Linked DNA regions of Pseudolabrys taiwanensis. The protein of the gene in region 1 interacts with the protein of each later gene in a pairwise test. Links are inferred from orthologs where the notes say so. Each region holds a gene or a part of one and is shown on either strand. Other genes may lie near its edges.

The links.
Region 2: the proteins of cysK (region 1) and cysE interact in binary tests that used the Escherichia coli proteins (3 or more experiments, as listed by UniProt). The link is inferred for Pseudolabrys taiwanensis from one-to-one orthologs.

Annotation. Positions count from the first base shown.
Region 1 is NZ_CP031417.1:983,788-994,025, forward strand. What follows is about bases 4,694-7,554. They hold cysK (cysteine synthase A), read left to right. Parts: upstream 4,694-5,528; coding sequence 5,529-6,581; downstream 6,582-7,554. Other genes in these bases: lpdA (dihydrolipoyl dehydrogenase), read left to right, coding at 4,694-5,407; DW352_RS04700 (GlsB/YeaQ/YmgE family stress response membrane protein), read left to right, coding at 6,594-6,836; DW352_RS26680 (GntR family transcriptional regulator), read right to left, coding at 6,839-7,554. Also shown: pdhA (pyruvate dehydrogenase (acetyl-transferring) E1 component subunit alpha), read left to right, coding at 49-969; DW352_RS04680 (pyruvate dehydrogenase complex E1 component subunit beta), read left to right, coding at 1,024-2,439; DW352_RS04685 (pyruvate dehydrogenase complex dihydrolipoamide acetyltransferase), read left to right, coding at 2,449-3,813; more of lpdA, read left to right, coding at 3,980-4,693; more of DW352_RS26680, read right to left, coding at 7,555-7,720; DW352_RS04715 (isopenicillin N synthase family dioxygenase), read left to right, coding at 7,683-8,666; DW352_RS04720 (ABC transporter substrate-binding protein), read left to right, coding at 8,733-9,770; DW352_RS04725 (ABC transporter ATP-binding protein), read left to right, coding at 9,794-10,238.
Region 2 is NZ_CP031417.1:521,903-532,135, reverse strand. What follows is about bases 7,378-10,233. They hold cysE (serine O-acetyltransferase), read right to left. Parts: upstream 9,292-10,233; coding sequence 8,464-9,291; downstream 7,378-8,463. Other genes in these bases: DW352_RS02375 (LysR family transcriptional regulator), read right to left, coding at 10,186-10,233; DW352_RS02380 (alpha/beta fold hydrolase), read right to left, coding at 9,402-10,154; DW352_RS27250 (DUF3126 family protein), read right to left, coding at 7,962-8,381; DW352_RS02395 (hypothetical protein), read left to right, coding at 7,378-7,785. Also shown: DW352_RS02445 (nitroreductase family protein), read left to right, coding at 1-15; DW352_RS02440 (flavin reductase family protein), read left to right, coding at 29-634; DW352_RS02435 (patatin-like phospholipase family protein), read left to right, coding at 795-1,820; DW352_RS02430 (CBS domain-containing protein), read right to left, coding at 1,827-2,270; DW352_RS02425 (rhomboid family intramembrane serine protease), read right to left, coding at 2,412-3,152; DW352_RS02420 (PAS domain-containing protein), read left to right, coding at 3,570-4,169; DW352_RS02415 (PilZ domain-containing protein), read left to right, coding at 4,243-4,860; DW352_RS02410 (transglutaminase-like cysteine peptidase), read left to right, coding at 5,318-5,887; DW352_RS02405 (gamma carbonic anhydrase family protein), read right to left, coding at 6,002-6,532; DW352_RS02400 (DUF6949 family protein), read right to left, coding at 6,590-6,916; more of DW352_RS02395, read left to right, coding at 7,063-7,377.

The DNA.
Region 1 (10,238 bases):
GCCGTCGCCGACTTCAGCAAGCAGCAGGAGCTCGACGCTTATCGTACGATGCTGACCATCCGCCGCTTCGAGGAGAAGGCGGGTCAGATGTACGGCATGGGTCTGATCGGTGGTTTCTGCCATCTCTATATCGGACAGGAAGCCGTCGTCGTCGGCATGCAGATGGCGCTGAAGGACGGTGACCAGGTGATCACCGGCTACCGCGATCACGGCCACATGATCGCCTGCGGCATGGAAGCCAAAGGCGTGATGGCGGAGTTGACCGGCCGCGCCCACGGCTATTCGCGCGGCAAGGGCGGCTCGATGCACATGTTCAGCCGCGAGAAAAATTTCTACGGCGGGCACGGCATCGTCGGCGCGCAGGTGCCGCTCGGTACCGGCCTTGCCTTCGCCAACCGTTATCGCGGCAACGACAACATCTCGCTCACGTACTTCGGCGACGGCGCCGCCAACCAGGGCCAGGTGTACGAGAGCTTCAATATGGCCGAGCTGTGGAAGCTGCCGGTCATCTACATCATCGAAAACAACCGCTACGCCATGGGCACGGCGGTCAACCGGGCTTCAGCGCAGACCGACTTCTCCAAGCGTGGCGCTTCTTTCAACATTCCGGGCGAGCAGGTCGACGGCATGGACGTGCGCGCCGTGAAGGCCGCCGGCGAGCGCGCCGCGGAATGGTGCCGGAGCGGCAAGGGGCCGTTCATCCTCGAAATGCTGACCTACCGCTATCGCGGCCATTCGATGTCCGACCCGGCGAAGTACCGCACGCGCGAGGAAGTCGACAAGGTGCGCACCGCGCACGATCCGATCGATATGGCCCGGGCGCGTATCCTGGAGAAGAAGTTCGCCAAGGAAGACGAGTTGAAGAAGATCGACGCCCAGGTGCGCGATCTGATCAACGAGGCGGCGGAGTTCGCCACGCACGATCCCGAGCCGGATGTCGCCGAGCTCTACACCGACATCTACCGCTGAGTTCAAGTGTCCGTTGAAGGCCGATAGCCGGGCCCCGAGGAAACAGAATAGCCCATGCCGACCGAAGTATTGATGCCCGCGCTTTCGCCCACGATGGAGAAGGGCAACCTCGCCAAGTGGCTTAAGAAAGAAGGCGACACCGTCAAATCCGGCGATGTGATCGCCGAGATCGAAACCGACAAGGCCACCATGGAAGTGGAGGCTGCCGACGAAGGGACGCTCGGCAAGATCCTCGTTCCTGAGGGTACCGCGGACGTCGCGGTGAACACGCCGATCGCCGTCATTCTCGGCGAGGGCGAGGACAAAGGCGCCATTAAAGCCGCCGCACCCGCAGCCCAGCAGAAAGCCGCCGAATCCGCTCCTCCCGCTAAATCCGAAACGACCGAAGCCAAGGCGCCCGCCGCACCGGCGCCCAACCAAGAGCAGAAGGCGCCTGAAGCGCCCCTCGTCAAAGCCGCCGCCGATCCCAGCATTCCCGAAGGCACCGAGATGGTCACCATGACCATGCGCGAAGCCTTGCGCGACGCGATGGCCGAGGAGATGCGGCGCGACAAGGACGTCTTCGTGATGGGCGAAGAGGTCGCCGAATATCAGGGCGCCTACAAGGTGACCCAGGGCCTGTTGCAGGAGTTCAGCGCCGCGCGCGTGATCGACACGCCGATCACCGAGCAGGGCTTTGCCGGTCTCGGCGTCGGCGCCGCGCTTGCCGGCCTCAAGCCGATCGTCGAGTTCATGACGTTCAACTTCGCCATGCAGGCGATCGATCAGATCATCAACTCGGCGGCCAAGACTCTGTACATGTCCGGCGGTCAGATGGGCTGCTCGATCGTGTTCCGCGGCCCGAACGGTCCGGCCGCGCGTGTGGCCGCGCAGCACAGTCAGGATTACTCATCCTGGTATTCACACATCCCCGGCTTGAAGGTGGTGTCGCCATCGACCGCCGCCGACGCCAAGGGGCTGCTTAAGGCCGCGATCCGCGATCCGAACCCGGTGATCTTCCTGGAGAACGAGCTTCTCTACGGCCATTCGTCGCCGGTGCCGAAGCTCGATGACTTCGTGCTGCCGATCGGCAAGGCCAAGATCGCGCGTCCGGGCAAGGACGTGACCATCATCTCCTGGTCCATGGGCATGAGTTACGCGCTCAAGGCGGCCGAGGAGCTGGCGGGCCAGGGCATCGACGCCGAGGTGATCGACCTGCGCACGCTCAAGCCGATGGATACGGAAACGATCGTCGAGTCGGTGAAGAAGACCGGCCGCGCCGTAACGGTGGAAGAGGGCTGGGCCCAGTCCGGCGTCGGCGCCGAGATCGCCGCGCGCCTCATGGAGAACGCCTTCGACTATCTCGATGCGCCGGTCGCGCGCGTGTCGGGCAAGGAGGTGCCGATGCCTTACGCCGCCAATCTCGAAAAGCTCGCGCTGCCGTCCGCCGCCGAGGTGGTCGAAGCAGCCAAAGCCGTCTGCTACCGGTAACCGTCGCCCATGCCCACTAACATTCTCATGCCCGCGCTGTCGCCCACGATGGAAAAGGGAAACCTTGCCAAGTGGCTGAAGAAGGAAGGCGACAAGGTCAAATCCGGCGACGTGATCGCCGAGATCGAGACCGACAAGGCGACGATGGAATACGAGGCGGTGGACGAAGGCACCATCGCCAAGATCGTGGTGCCGGAAGGCACGCAGGACGTCGCCGTGAACGCGGTCATCGCCGTGCTCGCTGCCGACGGCGAGGATGTGAAGGCCGCGGCGTCGTCAGGAGCTGCTGCGGCCAAGCCGCAGGCGGCTGCTGCTCCCGCAGCGGCCGCTCCCAAGTCCGTTGAAGCCAAGCCTGCTGAAGCCAAGCCCGCGCCTGCGGCACCGGTGGCTGCGGCTGCCGCACCGCAAGCGGCGGCGCCGAAGCCCACCACGACTGGCCGCGTTTTCGCTTCGCCGCTGGCGCGCCGGCTCGCCAAGGACGCGGGCATCGATCTGTCGCGGGTCGACGGCTCGGGTCCGCATGGCCGTGTGGTTGCGCGCGACATCGAAGAGGCAAAGTCCGGCAAGGGCCTGCGCGCCGCGCCCGTTGCTGGCGCAGCGGCGGCACCTGCCGCCGGCGCTCCGGCACCGGCCCTGTCCGACACCCAGATCCGCGCGCTGTACGAAGAAGGCTCCTACGACTTCGTGCCGCATGACGGCATGCGTCGCACGATCGCACAGCGGCTCACCGCCGCGACGCAGTCGATGCCGACCTTCTACCTCACTATCGACTGCGACATCGGCAAGCTCACCGCCGCGCGCGAGGAGATCAACGCGTCGGCGCCCAAGGGCGCGGACGGCAAGCCGTTGTTCAAGCTTTCGGTCAATGACTTCGTCATCAAGGCGCTGGCGCTTGCCCTGCAACGGATTCCGGAGGCCAACGTCTCCTGGGCCGAGAGCGGCATGCTCAAGCACAAGCATTCCGACATCGGCGTCGCTGTGGCGCTGCCGGGCGGCCTGATCACGCCGATCATCCATAAGGCCGAAACCTTGTCGCTGTCGGCCATCTCCAATGCGATGCGCGATCTCGCCGCGCGGGCGCGGGCGCGCAAGCTCAAGCCGAACGAGTACCAGGGTGGCACGTCGTCGGTGTCGAACCTCGGCATGTACGGCATCAAGGACTTCACCGCGGTGATCAATCCGCCGCAGGCGTCGATCCTGGCGGTCGGCACCGGCGAGGAGCGGGCGGTGGTGCGGGGCGGCCAGATCGTGCCGGCGACCATCATGTCCTGCACTTTGTCGTGCGATCACCGCGCCATCGACGGCGCGCTGGGCGCCGAGCTGATCACCGCGTTCAAGACCTTGATCGAAAACCCGGTGATGATGGTGGTGTGAGCTTTCTTACCCTCTCCCCTTGAGGGAGAGGGTGGCTGAGCGCCGCAGGCGCGAAGCCGGGTGAGGGGTGCTTAGTTCGTCACGCGATAGCAGGACCCCTCACCCGGCTCCTCGCTTCGCTCGGAGCCACCCTCTCCCTCAAGGGGAGAGGGGAAAGAGAAGAAGCATGGCCGACACATCTTTCGACATCATCATCATCGGCGCCGGTCCCGGCGGTTACGTCACCGCCATCCGCGCCGCGCAACTCGGTTTCAAGGTCGCGGTGGTGGAGCGCCAATTCCTCGGCGGCATCTGCAACAACTGGGGCTGCATTCCGACCAAGGCGCTGCTGCGCTCGGCCGAGATCTATCACTACATGACGCATGCCAAGGACTACGGCCTGGCGGCGGAGAACGTGAAAGCCGATCCGGCGGCGGTGATCGCCCGCTCGCGCGGCGTCGTGAACCGGCTCAATACCGGCGTCGGCTTCCTGTTCAAGAAGAACAAGATCACCACGATCAAGGGCGAGGCGGTGATCGACGCGCCGGGCAAGATCACGGTGAAAAACTACGACTCGCCGCTCGTGAACATGCCGAAGGACGCGCTCGGCGCCGGCACCTATCAGGCCAAGCACATCATTGTCGCCACCGGCGCGCGGCCGCGCACGCTGCCGGGCCTCGAGCCGGACGGCAAGCTGGTCTGGACCTATTTCGACGCGCTCGCCGCCACCAAGTTTCCGAAGTCGCTGCTGGTGGTCGGCTCCGGCGCCATCGGCATCGAATTCGCCTCGTTCTATCGCACCATGGGTGCCGAGGTGACCGTGGTCGAGGTGCTGCCGCAGATCCTGCCGGTGGAGGATGCCGAGATCGCCGGCGTCGCCCGCAAGCAGTTCGAGAAGCAGGGCATGAAGATCATCGCCGGCGCGAAGGTCACCAAGCTCGACAAGAAGGCCGACAGCGTCACCGCCACCATCGAGGCGGACGGCAAGACGCAGCAGATCACGGTCGATCGCGTCATCGCCGCGGTCGGCGTCGTCGGCAATGTCGAGAACCTCGGCCTGGAGAAGCTCGGCGTGAAGACCGAGCGCGGCACCATCAAGATCGACGACTTCTGCAAGACCAACGTGCCGGGCATCTACGCCATTGGCGACGTCGCGGGCCCGCCGATGCTGGCGCACAAGGCCGAGCACGAAGGCATCATCTGCGTCGAAGCCATCAAGGGCCTGCATCCGCACCCGATGGACAAGCTGAAGATCCCGGGCTGCACCTATTGCCATCCGCAGATCGCCTCGGTCGGGCTCACCGAGGCCAAGGCGAAGGAGGGCGGCCGCGACATTCGCGTCGGCCGCTTCCCGTTCGTCGGCAACGGCAAGGCGATCGCGCAGGGCGAGGATCAAGGCCTGGTCAAGGTCATCTTCGACAAGAAGACCGGCCAGCTCCTCGGCGCGCATATGGTCGGTTCGGAGGTCACCGAGCTCATTCAGGGCTTCGTCGTGGCGATGAATCTCGAGACGACCGAAGAAGAATTGATGCACACGATCTTCCCCCATCCGACGATTTCGGAGACGATGAAGGAAGCGGTGCTGGATGCTTATGGGCGCGTGCTGAACATGTAGCTTTGCTGCGTCATGCCCGGCCTTGCGCCGGGCATCCACGTCTTAGGGCATCGCTGCAAGGTAAGGCGTGGATGGCCGGGACAAGCCCGGCCATGACGATGCGGAAAGGACTGGAAGACACATGGCCAAGTTCGACAGCATTCTCGACACCGTCGGCCGCACGCCGGTCGTCAAGATCAACAAGCTGGCTCCGGCCGGAGTCAATCTCTACGTCAAGGTCGAGGCCTTCAACCCGCTCGGCTCGGTGAAGGATCGTCTCGCGCTCGGCGTTATCGAGGCGGCGGAGAAGTCGGGCGAGCTCAAGCCCGGCATGACGGTGGTGGAAGCGACCTCCGGCAACACCGGCATCGGTCTTGCCATGGTCTGCGCCGCCAAGGGCTATCCGCTGGTCATCACCATGGCGGAAAGCTTCTCGGTCGAGCGCCGCAAGCTGATGCGCTTCCTCGGCGCCAAGGTGGTGCTGACCCCGGCGGCCGAGCGTGCCTTCGGCATGGTCAACAAGGCGCAGGAACTGGCCAAGACGCATGGCTGGTTCATGACGCGCCAGTTCGAGAACGAAGCCAATCCGGACATGCACGAGCGCACCACGGGGCGCGAGATCGTCGACGATTTCGCCGGCGAGCGGCTCGATTACTGGGTCACCGGCTTCGGCACCGGCGGCACGCTGACCGGCGTCTCGCGCGTGCTGCGCAAGGAGCGGCCCGAGACCAAGATCATCGTCTGCGAGCCGTCCGACGCGCCGATGCTCGCCTCCGGCGTCGCGCAGGAGCGCAATGCCGACGGCACGCCGGCCAAGCCCCATCCTGCCTTCAAGCCGCATCCGATGCAGGGCTGGAGCCCGGACTTCATCCCGCGCATCACCGGCGAAGCCGTCGACGCGAAGGCGTTCGACAAGCTTCTGTCGATCGCCGGCCCCGAGGCGATGAAGTGCGCCAAGGCGTTGGCGCAGCAGGAAGGCATCTTCGTCGGCATCACCTCCGGCGCGACCTTTGCCGGCGCGCTGGAAGTCGCGAGACAGGCCGAGCCTGGCTCGACCATCCTGTGCATGCTGCCCGACACGGGCGAGCGCTATCTGTCGACGCCGCTGTTCGGCGATGTCGGCGCTGACATGTCGGAAGACGAGCTGAAGATTTCCAATTCGACGCCGAGCAACCGCCTGCCGCCGAAGGCGTAAAAGGGGGGCATTATGGGCATTATCGCTTGGATTATCGTCGGGCTCGTCGCCGGCTGGCTGGCGCATATCATTCTCGGCGGCCGCGGCGGCCTGTTCGGCAATCTTGCCGTCGGCCTGATCGGGGCCATCGTCGCGGGCGCCATTCTGCCGCGGCTCAACATCATGATCCGGCCCGACTTCATCGGCAACCTGATCAGTGCCACCATCGGCGCGGTGGTTTTCCTGTTCATCTGGCGCGCGATCCGGCGCGCCTGAACTCACGCCTCGTCCGCAGCCTTGTCGACGACCTTGGGCCGCGCCAGCCGCGCGGCCAGATGATCGTGCGTGAGCTGCCAGCTCTTGCGCACCAGTTGCTCGGTCACCATGCGCGCGGCGTCCGGATCGGCGCGGCGAATGGCTGCCAGCATCTCACGATTGTCGGCGATCGACGCGGCGATGATGTCGGTCGTTTCCCGGTAGGCGTAATAGCGATAGCGCAGCGCCTGCTTGTTGACGCTGTCGAGCAGCCGCCGCAGCACCGGATTGCCGCAGTTGTTATGCAGGACGTCGGTGAGGGCGGCGTTCGCCCAGAACGCGGCCTCGGCATCGTGGCGCTGATGCGCGGCCTCCATGCGGTCGATCGTGTCCTGCAAGGCGCTCAGCGTTGCCGCCTCCGCGGCGGCGGCGACATTCGCGGCGGCCAGGCCTTCGAGCGGCACACGGCAAGTGCAGATCGCGTCCAGATTCTCCAGCGATAGCGGCGTGACGATGCCGCCGCGACGCGGCGAGCGCGCGACGAGCCCATCCGATTCGAGCGCCCGAAGTGCCTCGCGAACAGGCGAGCGGCTGACGCCGTAACGGGCGCTGACCTCTTCTTCACCGATGCGGCTGCCCGGTTCGCGGCGCAACAGGATGATCTCGGCCTCCAGCCGCTGCACGATTTCCGCTCCCAGCGACGGAGGTTGGGCGAAGTCGGTTGCAAGAAGGTCGGCCTTCAACAGGGTCATGGTTTTAGCAGGGCTACAATTTGTGCAGGGCCGCCCGTTGTGGCCGGACCGGTCTTGGATACAATCGACAATATACAGGAGCGGACCCGCCGCCGGCAAATGTGAGGTGTCCCTGATGACGAATGCACCGCTTCCCCCGGTCCAGTTGCCCATCGTCGATTTCGGCGGCGGGCTGTCCGACCCCGGCCGGCACGGCGCCATCGCCAAGGCGATCGACGACGCCTTCCGCGGCGTTGGCTTCTGCTACTTCGTCAATACCGGCGTGCCGCAGGCGCTGATGGACCGGCTGTTCGCGGCCTCGAAGCGCTTCCACGCGCTGCCGCAGGAGCGCAAGGCCGCGCTCGCCATCAACGAATTCCACCGCGGCTATATGGCGCCCAACACCTCGCTGATCGAAACCTCGTCGGTGGCCAAGGTGACGCGGCCGAACTACAGCGAGTCCTTCATGCACATGCATGAGGTGCCGGAAAACGATCCGCGCTTCGGCTCGCCGCTGAACGGCCCGAACCAGTGGCCGTCCGAATTGCCGGATTTCCGCGTCGACGTCGAAGCTTACGTCGGGGCGCTGAACGCCTTCGGCGTTGCGTTGTTGCGTGTGATCGCCATCGCGCTCGATCTGCCGCCCGATGCGCTCGAACCTTACTTCAAGCATCCGACGACCTTCCTGCGGCTGCTGCACTACCCGCCGCAGCCGCCGACCGCCGACAACGAAACCTTCGGCTCGGCGCCGCACACCGATTACGGCTTCCTCACCATCCTGATGCAGGACATGTCGGGTGGTCTGGCGGTGCGCAACACCGACGGCACCTGGCTGCAGGCGACGCCGATTCCCGGCAGCTATGTCGTCAACGTCGGCGACATGCTCGCGCGCTGGACCAACGGTCGCTGGCAGTCGACGCCGCATCTCGTGCGCAACGTGTCGGGTGGCGACCGTTATTCCTGCCCGTTCTTCTTCGATCCCGACATGGATGCCGTCATCGGCGCGCTGCCGAGCTGCGTCGGGCCGAACAATCCGCCGCGCTTCCCGCCCGTGCGTTACGGCGACTATCTGATGGAGCGGCTGAACCGGAATTACGACTACCGCAAAAAAGCAAGCTGACCGCCGAACGGTCTGGCGCGAGGACGCGTGAAGGCAGGCAATCAAACAAAAACAGGGGACTGTGACATGTTTCAGTTGACGCGCCGGGGACTGATCGCGGGACTGGCTGGCACTGCTGCTTTAGGAAGTTTCGGTCGCGCGGCTTACGCCGACACCACGCCTTACGTCATCAATACCTATGGCGGCCGCTGGGAAAAGTTTTGGCGCTCGCAACTGCTGCCCAATTTCGAAAAGACCGCCGGGCGTCCGACCAAGCTTGATATCGGCCTCGGCAACAGCTGGGTCACGACGTTCCGCGCCGCCGGCAAGGAGAAGCCGCCGTTCGATGTGCTGATGACCAACGAACGCTACGCCGTCATGTTGCGCGCCGAAGGATTCTTCGCGCCGATGCCGGCCGGTAAGGTCGCCAATCTCGCCGACGTGTATCCGATCGCGCGCTACAAGGACGACGCGGCGGTCACCGGCATCGTCTCGCCGATCGGCATCGCCTATCGCACCGATCTCGTCAAAACGCCGCCGAAGGCGTGGCGCGATCTGTGGGATCCGAAATACAAGGGGCAACTCGGCTTCTATTCGGTCAACAACTCGCTCGCCGTGATGTTCCTGATGCTGGCCGGCAAGATGTTCGGCAAGGATCAGTACGATATCGATACCGGCCTCAAGAAGATCGCCGAGCTCAGGCCGTTCCCGCAGGTCGACTTCAGCGGGGCGATGGCTCCGCTCCTGACGCAGGGGCAGGTCGCCGTCGCGCCGATCGACTTCGCCGAAGCCGTCGCCTTGCAGAAGAAGGGCGTGCCGATCGGCACCGTGGTGCCTGAAGATGGCGTGCTGATGTTCGATCAGAGCTTCAATGTCGCGGCTAACGCCGCCGACAAGGAGGCTTCTTATAAGTACATCGACTATATGCTGAGCCCCGAGGTGCAGTTGCTGTTGGCGAAGGAGTTTTTCACCGCGCCGACCAACCGCAAGGTGAAAGTGCCCGACGAGCTCAAGGAAGCCATCCCGGTATCCGGCGACGACATTTCCAAGATCGTCACGTTCGACTGGGACTTCGTCGCCAAGAACCGGCAGGTTATGCTCGACCGCTGGGCCAAGGAGCTCTGAGCGGACGCTCGCGGCGAAACAGCATGGCGCATCTTAACATCGCCGGCCTGCGCAAGGCGCACGGTCCGGTGCAGGTGATCGCCGGAGTCGATCTGGCGGTCGCCTCCGGCGAGTTCTTCACGTTGCTGGGCCCAAGCGGCTGCGGCAAGACGACGACTTTGCGTTGCGTCGCCGGTTTCATTGCGCCGGACGCGGGCGACATCCAGGTGGATGGCAGCAGCGTCCTCGCCGTGCCGCCGGAGCGGCGCGACTTCGGCGTGGTCTTTCAGAACTATGCGTTGTTTCCGCACCTGACCGTCGCGGAGAATGTCGGCTACGGCCTGCAAGCCAGGCGCATTCGCGGCGAGGAGGCGCGCCGCCGCGTCGGCGAAGCACTCGCGATGGTGCAGCTCTTCGGCCTCAAGGACCGGTTGCCGCGCGAATTGAGCGGCGGCCAGCAGCAGCGTGTCGCGCTCGCCCGCGCGATCG
Region 2 (10,233 bases), 470 kb from region 1 along the record:
ACAATAAGCTCGTAAGGAGCAACACGCGATGTTCTACGAGCCCGAAAAGCGCGACCGCGCACTTTTGCCCTACGACCCCTTCAAAGCCATCGTCGCGCCGCGGCCGATCGGCTGGATCACCTCGATGAGCGCGAAGGGCGAGATCAATCTCGCGCCCTACTCGTTCTTCAACGGCATCAACAGCCGCCCCAACCTGGTGATGTTCGGCTCCGAGGGCTTCAAGGATTCGGTCGCCTTCATCGCCGAGACACGCGAATTCGTCTGCAATCTCGCCACATGGGATCTGCGCGACAAGATGAACGAGACGGCCGCGCCGCTGCCGCGCGGCGTCAACGAGATGGAGCGCGCCGGGCTTACGACCGCCCCGTCGCGCATCGTGAAGCCGCCGCGCGTCGCCGAGTCGCCCTGCGCGCTCGAGTGCAAACTGATCAACATCGTTCCGATGCAGACTTACGACGGTAAGCCGGTGGACTGTCACGTCGCCTTCGGCCAGGTCGTCGGCGTGCACATCGACGACCGCTTCATCGTTGACGGGCTTGTCGACACCGCCGCGATGCGGCCCATCGCCCGCTGCGGCTATCACCAATATGCAGTGGTCGACCGCCTTTTCGAGCTGGTCCGGCCTGAAACTTAGTGGCCTGCCAGGAGTTTATCGTTCGGTAATCAAGCAACCGCACCCTTAACGCCACGTTTCGGTCACACCCATCCGCCAGTTGTCTTCACCATGGCCGGTTGAAAGACTTGCCCGGGACACAACCCGGCCCGATGATCAAAGGGTCAGGGGAGAACCATAGTTGGTTTTCGAAGGATTCTTCTCGCGCGCACGCAACGGGGATCGTGCGGCCGAGGCCACCACGCAGCCGGCACCCGCTCCGGCGCCTCCAACGATCGGGCTCGCGCTCGGCGGCGGTGCCGCACGCGGTTTTGCTCACATCGGCGTGATCCGCACGCTGCTGAAGCACGGCATCGTGCCGGACGTCATCGTCGGCACGTCGATTGGCGCCGTTGTCGGCGGCTGCTATGCCGCCAACCAGCTCGACACCCTCGATGAATGGTCGAAGACGCTCACCGCGCGCAGCATCCTGAGCTATCTCGATATCAGCCTATCCGGCTCCGGCCTGATCAACGGCAATCACTTGGCCTCGCGCCTTCAGGAAGGCCTGAAGGAAACGCGGGTCGAGGATCTGCCGGTTCGCTTCGCGGCCATCGCGACCGAGTTCAATACCGGTCACGAAATCTGGCTGACGCGCGGCCGTCTTTCCGATGCGCTGCGCGCGTCCTATTCCCTGCCCGGGATTTTCCCGCCGGTCCGCATCGGCGGCCGCTGGCTGGTCGACGGCGCGCTGGTCAATCCCGTGCCGGTCTCCGCGGCGCGGGCGCTCGGCGCCCGTCTGGTGATCGCGGTCAATCTCAACTCCGACCTGTTCGGTCGCGGCACCATCATCGCGAGCCACGGCCCGGATGACGAAGAGGCCGCGCCGGAAGCGACGGCGAAGGCCAATGGCTTCCGCCATATGTTCTCACGCGAATCGTCGTTGCGCCGTCAGGTGCTCGGACGGCGTGGCCGGCCCGGCATTCCGACCGTCATGGTCGAGGCGTTCAACGTCATGCAGGATCGCATCACGCGTGCGCGTCTTGCCGGCGATCCGCCGGACGTGCTCATCAGCCCGCGCCTTGGCAACATCGGCTGGTTCGACTTCCATCGCGCGCAAGACGCCATCGCGATCGGCACCGAGGCGGCCGAGCGCGCGCTCGAAGGTGTCGGCGAGGCCGTCGCCGCACTCTCGCACGCCGCGTCCGGCCCGGCCTCCGCCAAATAGACGCGCTTACGCCGTACGGATGTAATCGCGCATCGCTTCGGCGTCGCGCTCGATCTCATCGACACGTTGTTTCACGATGTCGCCGATCGACACGATGCCGACGAGCTTGCCCTTCGCCATCACGGGAAGATGACGAAATTTGCCGGCGGTCATGCGCTCCATCAGGCTGGCACAAGTATCGTCTTCACCGCACGTCATGACATTGCGCGTCATCACCTGCCCAACGGGCACGGTGAGCGCCTCAGTGCCATGCTCTGCCACCGCTCGTACGATGTCGCGTTCCGACAGAATGCCGGCGAGATGATCACCGGGTCCGCGGATCAGAAGGGCACCGATGCGGTGCTTCGCCAGAAGCTTCGCAGCTGTAGCAAGATCAGCCGTAGGTTCGATCGCAATAACGTCGCCGCCCAAGGTCGATTTCTTGGCGGCCAGGATTGACTTCACGTTCATGGCAGCCTCCGTGCATCCGACACTCACGACCGATGCCGCATCAGCGCGGCTCTTCGGGAGTGTGGACCTTTGCAACGATCCTGCCATCGCGCCTGTTCCGTCAAGCGCAAAGATGCCGCGTCTGTGCTGCATTTTACGCGACTAATGCCGCGTTGCACCATAATCGCCCGATCGCGAAACCGGATCGAACCAGGAAAATAAAATCAAACCTGCGAGAAATCCGCCGATATGCGCTTGCCATGCGACGGATTGATCGCCGCCGGTGATCGACATCGAGCCGAGGCCGAACAGGATGTTGATGCCGAACCAGACGGCGAGAAACATCAGCACGCGCGCATCGCTGAAGACTCCGACCAGCGAGAGGGCCGGCACGCGATAAGCGTCATCGTCGGCTTCGCGCAGCATGCCGAGCGGACCGCCGTGCTGAAACGCAAAGCGCATGGCGGCGGCCATCGTGCCGGAGATCGCGGCGGAAGCGCCGATCATCGGCGCCTGCTCACCGGCATGCGTGAGAAGATGCATGCCCGCGCCGGCCGCGGCCGTCACCGCGAAGAACGCGAGAAAGCGGACGGGTCCGAAGCGCCGGGCAACCGCCGTGCCGAAAGGCAGCAGCCAGATCGAGTTGACGCCGAAATGCGTCCAGTCGGCATGGATCAACGAATAGGTGACGAAGGTCCACACATCCGCCGCAGCCCCGCCGGGCAATGGTCCGCCCAGCACGATCGACGAGTCATAGCGCGCGGGAATGAAGGCGAAGGTGAGCAGGAATTCGATGTCCTGCGTCTCGCTGAGCAGCATCGTGCGCACGACGTGCACGAGCGCCATGACGGCGATCGTAATCAGCACGATGGGCGGGATGTTGAAGAGCGGTTCGCGTTGCACGAGGCGGCACTCGGTAAGGAAGCGCCGGGTTACGCCATTTGGGCCTCGGTCCGCAAGCGACGGGGTCCAAAAAAGAAGAAGGAGGGCTCACCGCCCTCCTTCAGTTGTGCCGCCGCGCCGAATGGCGCGCGTCACGTCCCCCTCATCTCCCCGAAGAGCTTTTGCCCCAATCGTATCGCGTTCCCAGGAGCGTGCTGTCCAAGACACGCCGTATCGAGTGACGCGACTTTAGACGGCGGCACACGCACCGCAACGCGCTTGCGATTTTAACACTAACTCGCGCGAGGACGGCCGCGGCGGCGCCTGCGGCACGTGCCCTGCTCTCTTCATGCCACCGCGGCCGGAAGGCGGCGCAACTGTCCCGAACGGGCACAAAAAGTTGCGCCGGCTGTGCCGTGACGAAACAGGGTGGCGATTATGAAGCATCCTTCGACCCGCAGCTTGTTCGACTATTGGACCGAGCGGCGCGGCGACCGGCCTGCGCCGGCCCGGTTCGACATCGACCCGGCCGAAATCCGCCATGCGCTCGGCGACACGTTCATGTTGGCGGCGGACTTCGTCGATCAGCTCCGCTTCCGCCTCGCCGGCACGCGCGTCTGCGCGTTGTTCTGCCGCGAGATCAAGGGCGAGGCCTTCATCGAGCTTTGGGACGAAGCGAGCCGCAAGGCGGTTGAGGAACTCGCGCATGCGGTGACCGGCGAGAACGAAGGTTTCGTCGCCGGCCTGATCGGCCGTGGCGAGGACGGCCGCGAGGTTGGGCTGGAAATGCTGCTGCTGCCGTTGTCGCATGTTGGACATGGCCGCATCCGTGCCTTGGGCGTGCTGGCGCCGTTCGAGCCGCCTTATTGGCTGGGCGAGACGCCGGTGATCGCGCTGGAGCTCGCGACGCTGCGCCACGTCGGCGCGGGCGCCGACAGCCTCATCACGCCGCACTTCAAGCATGCGCCGGAAAGCGCGCGGATCCGCCATGGCTTCGTTGTCTACAGCGGCGGCCGCGCGCCCGGCGAACGCGGCTAACCGACCGTTAACGCTGACGCCATAGGTTGGCGGTGGGAGAATTACCCTCCCATGATGCCACCATCCAATGGCAATGGCGCCGACACGACCGAAATTCTTGCCGCTGGCGGACGAGCGCCGGCGACACCAACGCGTCAAGGTCAATCTGCTCGGCCGCTACATGCTCGCCGATCGGCGCGAGTTCCCGTGCCAGGTCGTCGACATGTCGCCCGGCGGCATGGCCGTTATCGCGCCGGTGCCCGGCACGCCGGGCGAGCGCGTCATCGCCTATGTCGACCATCTCGGCCGGCTTGAAGGCAAGATCGCCCGCGTGTTCGATACCGGTTTTGCCATGAGCATCGCGGCGACCTCGCGCAAGCGCGACAAGCTCGCCGCCCAGCTCACCTGGCTCGCCAACCGCCAGATCCTCAATCTGCCGGAAGATCGCCGCCACGGCCGCTTCAGCCCGCGCAACCCGCTGGCCCGGCTCGTTCTGCCCAACGGCAACAATGTCGGCTGCCGCATCATCGACCTGTCGCAGTCGGGCGCGGCCGTCGCCATCGCGCCGGACTTGCGTCCGGCGGTCGGCAGCATGGTCACCATCGGCAAGACGCAGGGCCGTGTCGTCCGTCACATCGAGGACGGCTTCGCGATCGAGTTCACGCGGCTGCAGCACATCGACTTCGTCGAAGAGAACGTCACCGGCGAATAATACGGTGACCGCGCCGTAAACGCCGCGCGCGGCGGCGCCGGCGTTTTTCCGCGTCATGTCCGCTTTCGCGCGTCGGCCGCACGCCGGTTTCGCGCCGTTTCCCCGCTCATCCAACCGTAAACGACACCGCCAAAACGATCGCGGAGGCGCATGTTTTGCTGGCGCAAGTATATTAATCGATAAAATTTTATTCAAAGTAGATCATTTCAAATTCTAGGCAAATTCGATTTTGTTTTTACAAGTATTCGCTTCGATATTTAGTCTCGTTCGCTTCAAACTGGACCACTCTACTTAGCGGCACTGCAAATGCTTTGTGGGAATGTGTCCCTGTCAAGACGTGATGGGGACACTAATGGGACGGCGTCAAAAAAATAAACTGGCGAATACTTGCGCGCTACTGAGCACCTTGGCAATCGCAGTGTTGCTGCCGGCCGGCAGCGGCTTTGCCGGCGAGCGGATGGCCTCGCTCGGCAACAGCGCCGGCGTGCCGCAAGAGCGGCCGGCCTACGCCACCGTCGGCGAAGCGACGCGCGCGCCGATCGGCTGGGTCGAGTTCTGCGTCGAGTACAAACCCGAATGCGAGACGAGGCCGTCGGCGCCGCGCGATGTGGTGCTGACGCCGAAAGCCTGGTCCGACATGGTCAAGGTCAATGCCTGGGTGAACGAGACCATCCAGCCGATCACCGACCAGGATCACTGGGGCGTGGTCGAGCGCTGGAATTATCCCGACGACGGCAAAGGCGACTGCGAGGATTACGTGCTGCTCAAGCGGCGCATGCTGATGCAGGCGGGCTGGCCGCGCGAGGCGCTGCTCATCACCGTGGTGCGCGACAAGAAGGGCGACGGTCATGCCGTGCTCACGGTCAAGACCAACCGCGGTGAATTCATCCTCGACAACCAGGAAGGCGAAATCCTCGCCTGGAACAAGACCGGCTACCGCTTCGTGAAGCGGCAGTCGCAATCCGATCCGAACATGTGGGTTTCGCTCGGCGAACCGCGCGCACCGGCCACCGTGTCGGCGCGGTAAGCGAGCAAGAGATCGCGCCCGGTCACGTCCCCACCCCTCCCCGTCCCCAGACCGGGATGCGAGCGGCCGGCCCTCCCCCAAGGGCCGGCCGCACCCCTTTGGGAGGACGCGCGATCAGCCGATCCGCTTCAAGCCCTTGGCGTATTCCTTCGAGCGCCTCACGTAGATATCGGCGCCGCTACGGATCATCGCCGCTGCCTTCTCGTCGAGCGTGCGCACGACGCGCGCCGGCGCGCCGACGATGAGCGAATTGTCGGGAAACTCCTTGCCTTCGGTCACCACCGCGCCGGCGCCGACGAGGCAGTTCTGCCCGATCTTGGCGCCGTTGAGCATGATCGCGCCCATGCCGACGAGGCTGTTATCGCCGATGGTGCAGCCGTGCAGGATGACGTTGTGGCCGATGACGCAATTCGACCCGATCACCATCGGAAATCCGGGATCGGTGTGCAGCGTCGCGTTGTCCTGGATCTGCGAGCGCTCGCCAAGTTCGATCCATTCGTTGTCGCCGCGCAGCACGGCGCCGAACCACACGCTCGTCTCGCGTTTGAGCCGCACGCGGCCGATCAATGTCGCACTGTCGGCAATCCAGTATTCGCCCTCGCCCGGAAATTCCGGCTTCGCACCGTCAAGTTCGTAAATGGCCATCGCGCCCTCGTTGTTCGACGGGCGGACCTTGCCCGATCGAACCGCGCGAGAAAAGCCTCAGCCGGAGATGAAGGCCTGCAACGCCATGACCAGCACCTGGCCGGACATCAGGCTCCAGAATCCGGCGATCAAGGTCGCGAGAAACACGAACTGAAAGCGGCCCGGCCCGCTGCGGTCGCCAAGCAGCGTGTTGCGCATGATGAGGAACGGCGCCGCGAAGATCAGCAGCGGCACGGCGGCGATGGTCTTGGGGCTCGCGCCGGCATTGAGCTGGCTGAAGCTCGGCAGCCGTGTCGTGATCAATCGGTAGGTGGAACAGCACAGACCGGCGACGCCGAAACCGATGGCCAGGGCAAGAAACGACTGGAGGGTATGGGGCGTCATCACATGGCCTCAACGCAGTACTGCCGCGAGATGTGCAGCACAGCGATGCGCCGCGCCAGCGTATCCTTAACCGATGGTTAACCAGCGCCGGTCAATGTGCCGAAGCCGCTGAGGCGGCATGGGAATTCGACTGTTTGGGGACCGGAATGGCTGACGTTGCGCATCGCACAGGCGCTCGCGCCCGCCGCCGGCAGCGCGGCCACAATCCCCTCGCCGCGCCGCTCCTCGTCCTCATCGCCGTCATCGCCATGGCGGCCGTCTACGTCGGCTATGTCCTGTGGCCGCGCTGGCCCGAGGTGCCGGTCGCGCTCGACGCACCGACGCTGCCGATCGTCGTCTCCGGCGTGCAGTTCAACATCGAGCCCGCGGCCATTCGTCAGGCGGTGCAGCGCAAGCCCGGCATGCAGGAGCGCATCGACCTTGCCTATCTCTGGCCGTCGTTGAAGCCGCCGGATCCGTCGCTGAAGACGATCGACGGCCAGCCGGTCGATCCGAACGAACGGCTGTTCGTGTCCATCCAAACCGTCGACGGTACGCTGCCGCTGATGGAACGCGTGCAGACCATCTATCCGCGTTACATGGTGGCGCAGCCGCAGCCGGGCCCCGAAGGCCTCACGCTGCGCGGCTTCCGCGACGACACGCCCTACAAAGGCGAGGAACTGGTCTTCGAGTCGGAAAAGCCGGAGCATTTCATGGCGCGCTGCTCGCTCACGGGCGTGCGCAGTTCAGGCGGCTGCCTGTTGGAGCGACGCATCGGCGATGCCGACATCGTCTTCCGCTTCCCGCGTGATTGGCTGAACGATTGGAAAACGCTCGCACGCGGCATCGACGAACTCACGGCGCGGCTGCATCCGCCGACCAATCAGTAAGAGCCTCGGTCCGCTCATTCCCGCGCATGCGGGACTCCAGCAGGCACTCTCCTCCCCGCAAGTCCGCGCGGGGTCCCCGCCTTCGCGGGGGCGAGCGGACGACAAGCCTGCCCCGAAAACGAAATCGCCGGGGCGAGCCCGGCGATGACGACAACAAAAAAGACGATGCGCCGGCGTTACGCCAGGTCGCCCGCGAGATCGACGTCGAGGATCGGCAGTTCGAAGATGTAAGAGCGGCGGCCCTTCTCGTTCTCCACAAAAAGCACGCCGAGGAATTCCTCGCCGATATAAGCCTCGAGCGAGTCCGTCTTCTTCGGCCGCATGACGACGCGGATCTGGTCGTTGTCGAAACGGCTGCGCAAATATGCATTGAGCGCCGGGATCGGCTGGATCGACGGATCCTGGCCGAGCTGGATGACCATGCGGAAGTTATAAGAGCGCTCGCCCTCGTCTTCCTCAGCCGTCAGTTCGCCCAGCTCGTCCTCGCCCACGAAGACTTCCGCCAACTCGCCGCCGCGCGGCACCACCCGGATACTCGGGTTGCCGAACAGCTTCTTCAGATAAGCGTCGAGTTGTCTGACTTCTTGAACGTTCACCTTGCCGCTCTCCTTAGCGCTTCTGGGCAGCGCCTCCTTGCCTCATCGCGCCGCCCGGCGCAAGCATGGCGGCCCGGCGGTATCAGCCGTCGAGCATACCGTAAAGCATCTGGTCCATGGTCCGCGACGGCTCTGCGCAGCCCGCCGCGCCGACGACCCGCGCGGGCACACCGGCAACGGTGACGTTGTTCGGTACCGGCTTGATGACGACCGAACCGGCGGCAATGCGCGCGCAGTGACCGACTTCGATGTTGCCGAGAATCTTGGCGCCGGCGCCGATCATGACGCCACGGCGGATCTTGGGATGACGGTCCTCGTGCTCCTTGCCCGTGCCGCCGAGCGTCACGTCGTGCAGGATCGAGCAATCGTCTTCGATCACCGCGGTCTCGCCGACCACGAAGCCGGTCGCGTGATCGAGGAAGATGCCGCGGCCGATGCGCGCCGCCGGATTGATGTCGCATTGGAAGACGACCGACGAACGGCTCTGCAGATAGAGCGCGAAGTCCTTGCGGCCTTTCTTCAACAGCCAGTGTGCGAGGCGGTGCGTTTGAATGGCGTGGAAGCCCTTGTAATAGAGCACCGGCTCGATGAAGCGGTTGGTGGCCGGATCGCGGTCGAAGACGGAAACGATGTCGACGCGAAAAGCTTCGCCAAGCGCCGGATCATCCTCGAGCGCATCGCGATAGGCTTGGCGGATGTGCTCAGCGGAAAGGTCGGCATGATCGAGCCGCTGACTGACGCGATGCGTGACCGCCGCTTCCAGCGTATCGTGGTGAAGGATGTTCTCGTAGATGAAGGCGGCGAGCTCGGGCTCGCGATGCGCCACATCTTCGGCCTCGCTGCGAATGCGCGACCAGACCGGGTCCACTTTGTCGAGCCCCTTGGCCGACCGCGTCTGAAACTGTGCCATAGAATAATATTCTCCGACGCCTCTCATCGACCCCTACATAATCCTTTTAACACAGATTTTGAGAGGTCAGGAGGTGCGAATTATGTCGTCCTAAAGACGAGCTGAAGAGCTCATGGACGCTGGTTGAGGAAGTCCAGGACGCCCTCTTTGTAGACCTTATCGCCGACGGCCAGCATGTGATCGCGATCGGGGATATCGAGGGCGCGCCCTTGCGGCATCATCGCCGCGAGTTCATGCGCGGAGCCGGCCAGATCGTCCTTGGTACCGGCGGCCACCAGCACCGGGACATTGATGGAGGCGACCTGGTCCGGATCGAGCGTCTGCCGCGTACCGCGGATGCAAGCGGCGAGCGCGCGCAGATCGGATTTGGTCTGTTCGGCGAACTTGCGAAACATGCGACCGGCCGGATCGGTCACATCGTCCAGCGACCGCGCTTCCAACGCTTCAGCGATCGACGTCGGCAGTCCGACGCCGTCGACCAGCCGGATGCCGAGGCCGCCCAAGATCGCCGCGCGCACGCGTATCGGATAGGTCACGGCGAGGAACGAGGTGATGCGCGCGCCCATCGAATAGCCCATGACGTCGGCGCGTGCGATGTCGAGATGGTCGAGCAAGGCGCGCACGTCGCCGGCGAGCAAGGTCGTGTGATAGAGCGCCGGGTCGTAGAGCTTGCTCGATTGTCCATGACCGCGGTTGTCGAGCGCGATCACGCGGCGGCCCGCGCGCGTCAATGTCGATACCCAGCCGGGGCTGACCCAGTTCGTTTCCTTGGTGGAAGCAAACCCATGCACCAGCACGATCGGATCGCCGGCGCCTTCGTCGAGATAGGCGATCTCGATATCGCCGTGATGGAAACTTGGCATGATCTTCCTATAGCGGTTCGGCCGAGCCTTATCACCTTGCGGTGGCGGATGGCAGCCTTGCAGCGAATTCTTTCGTCAC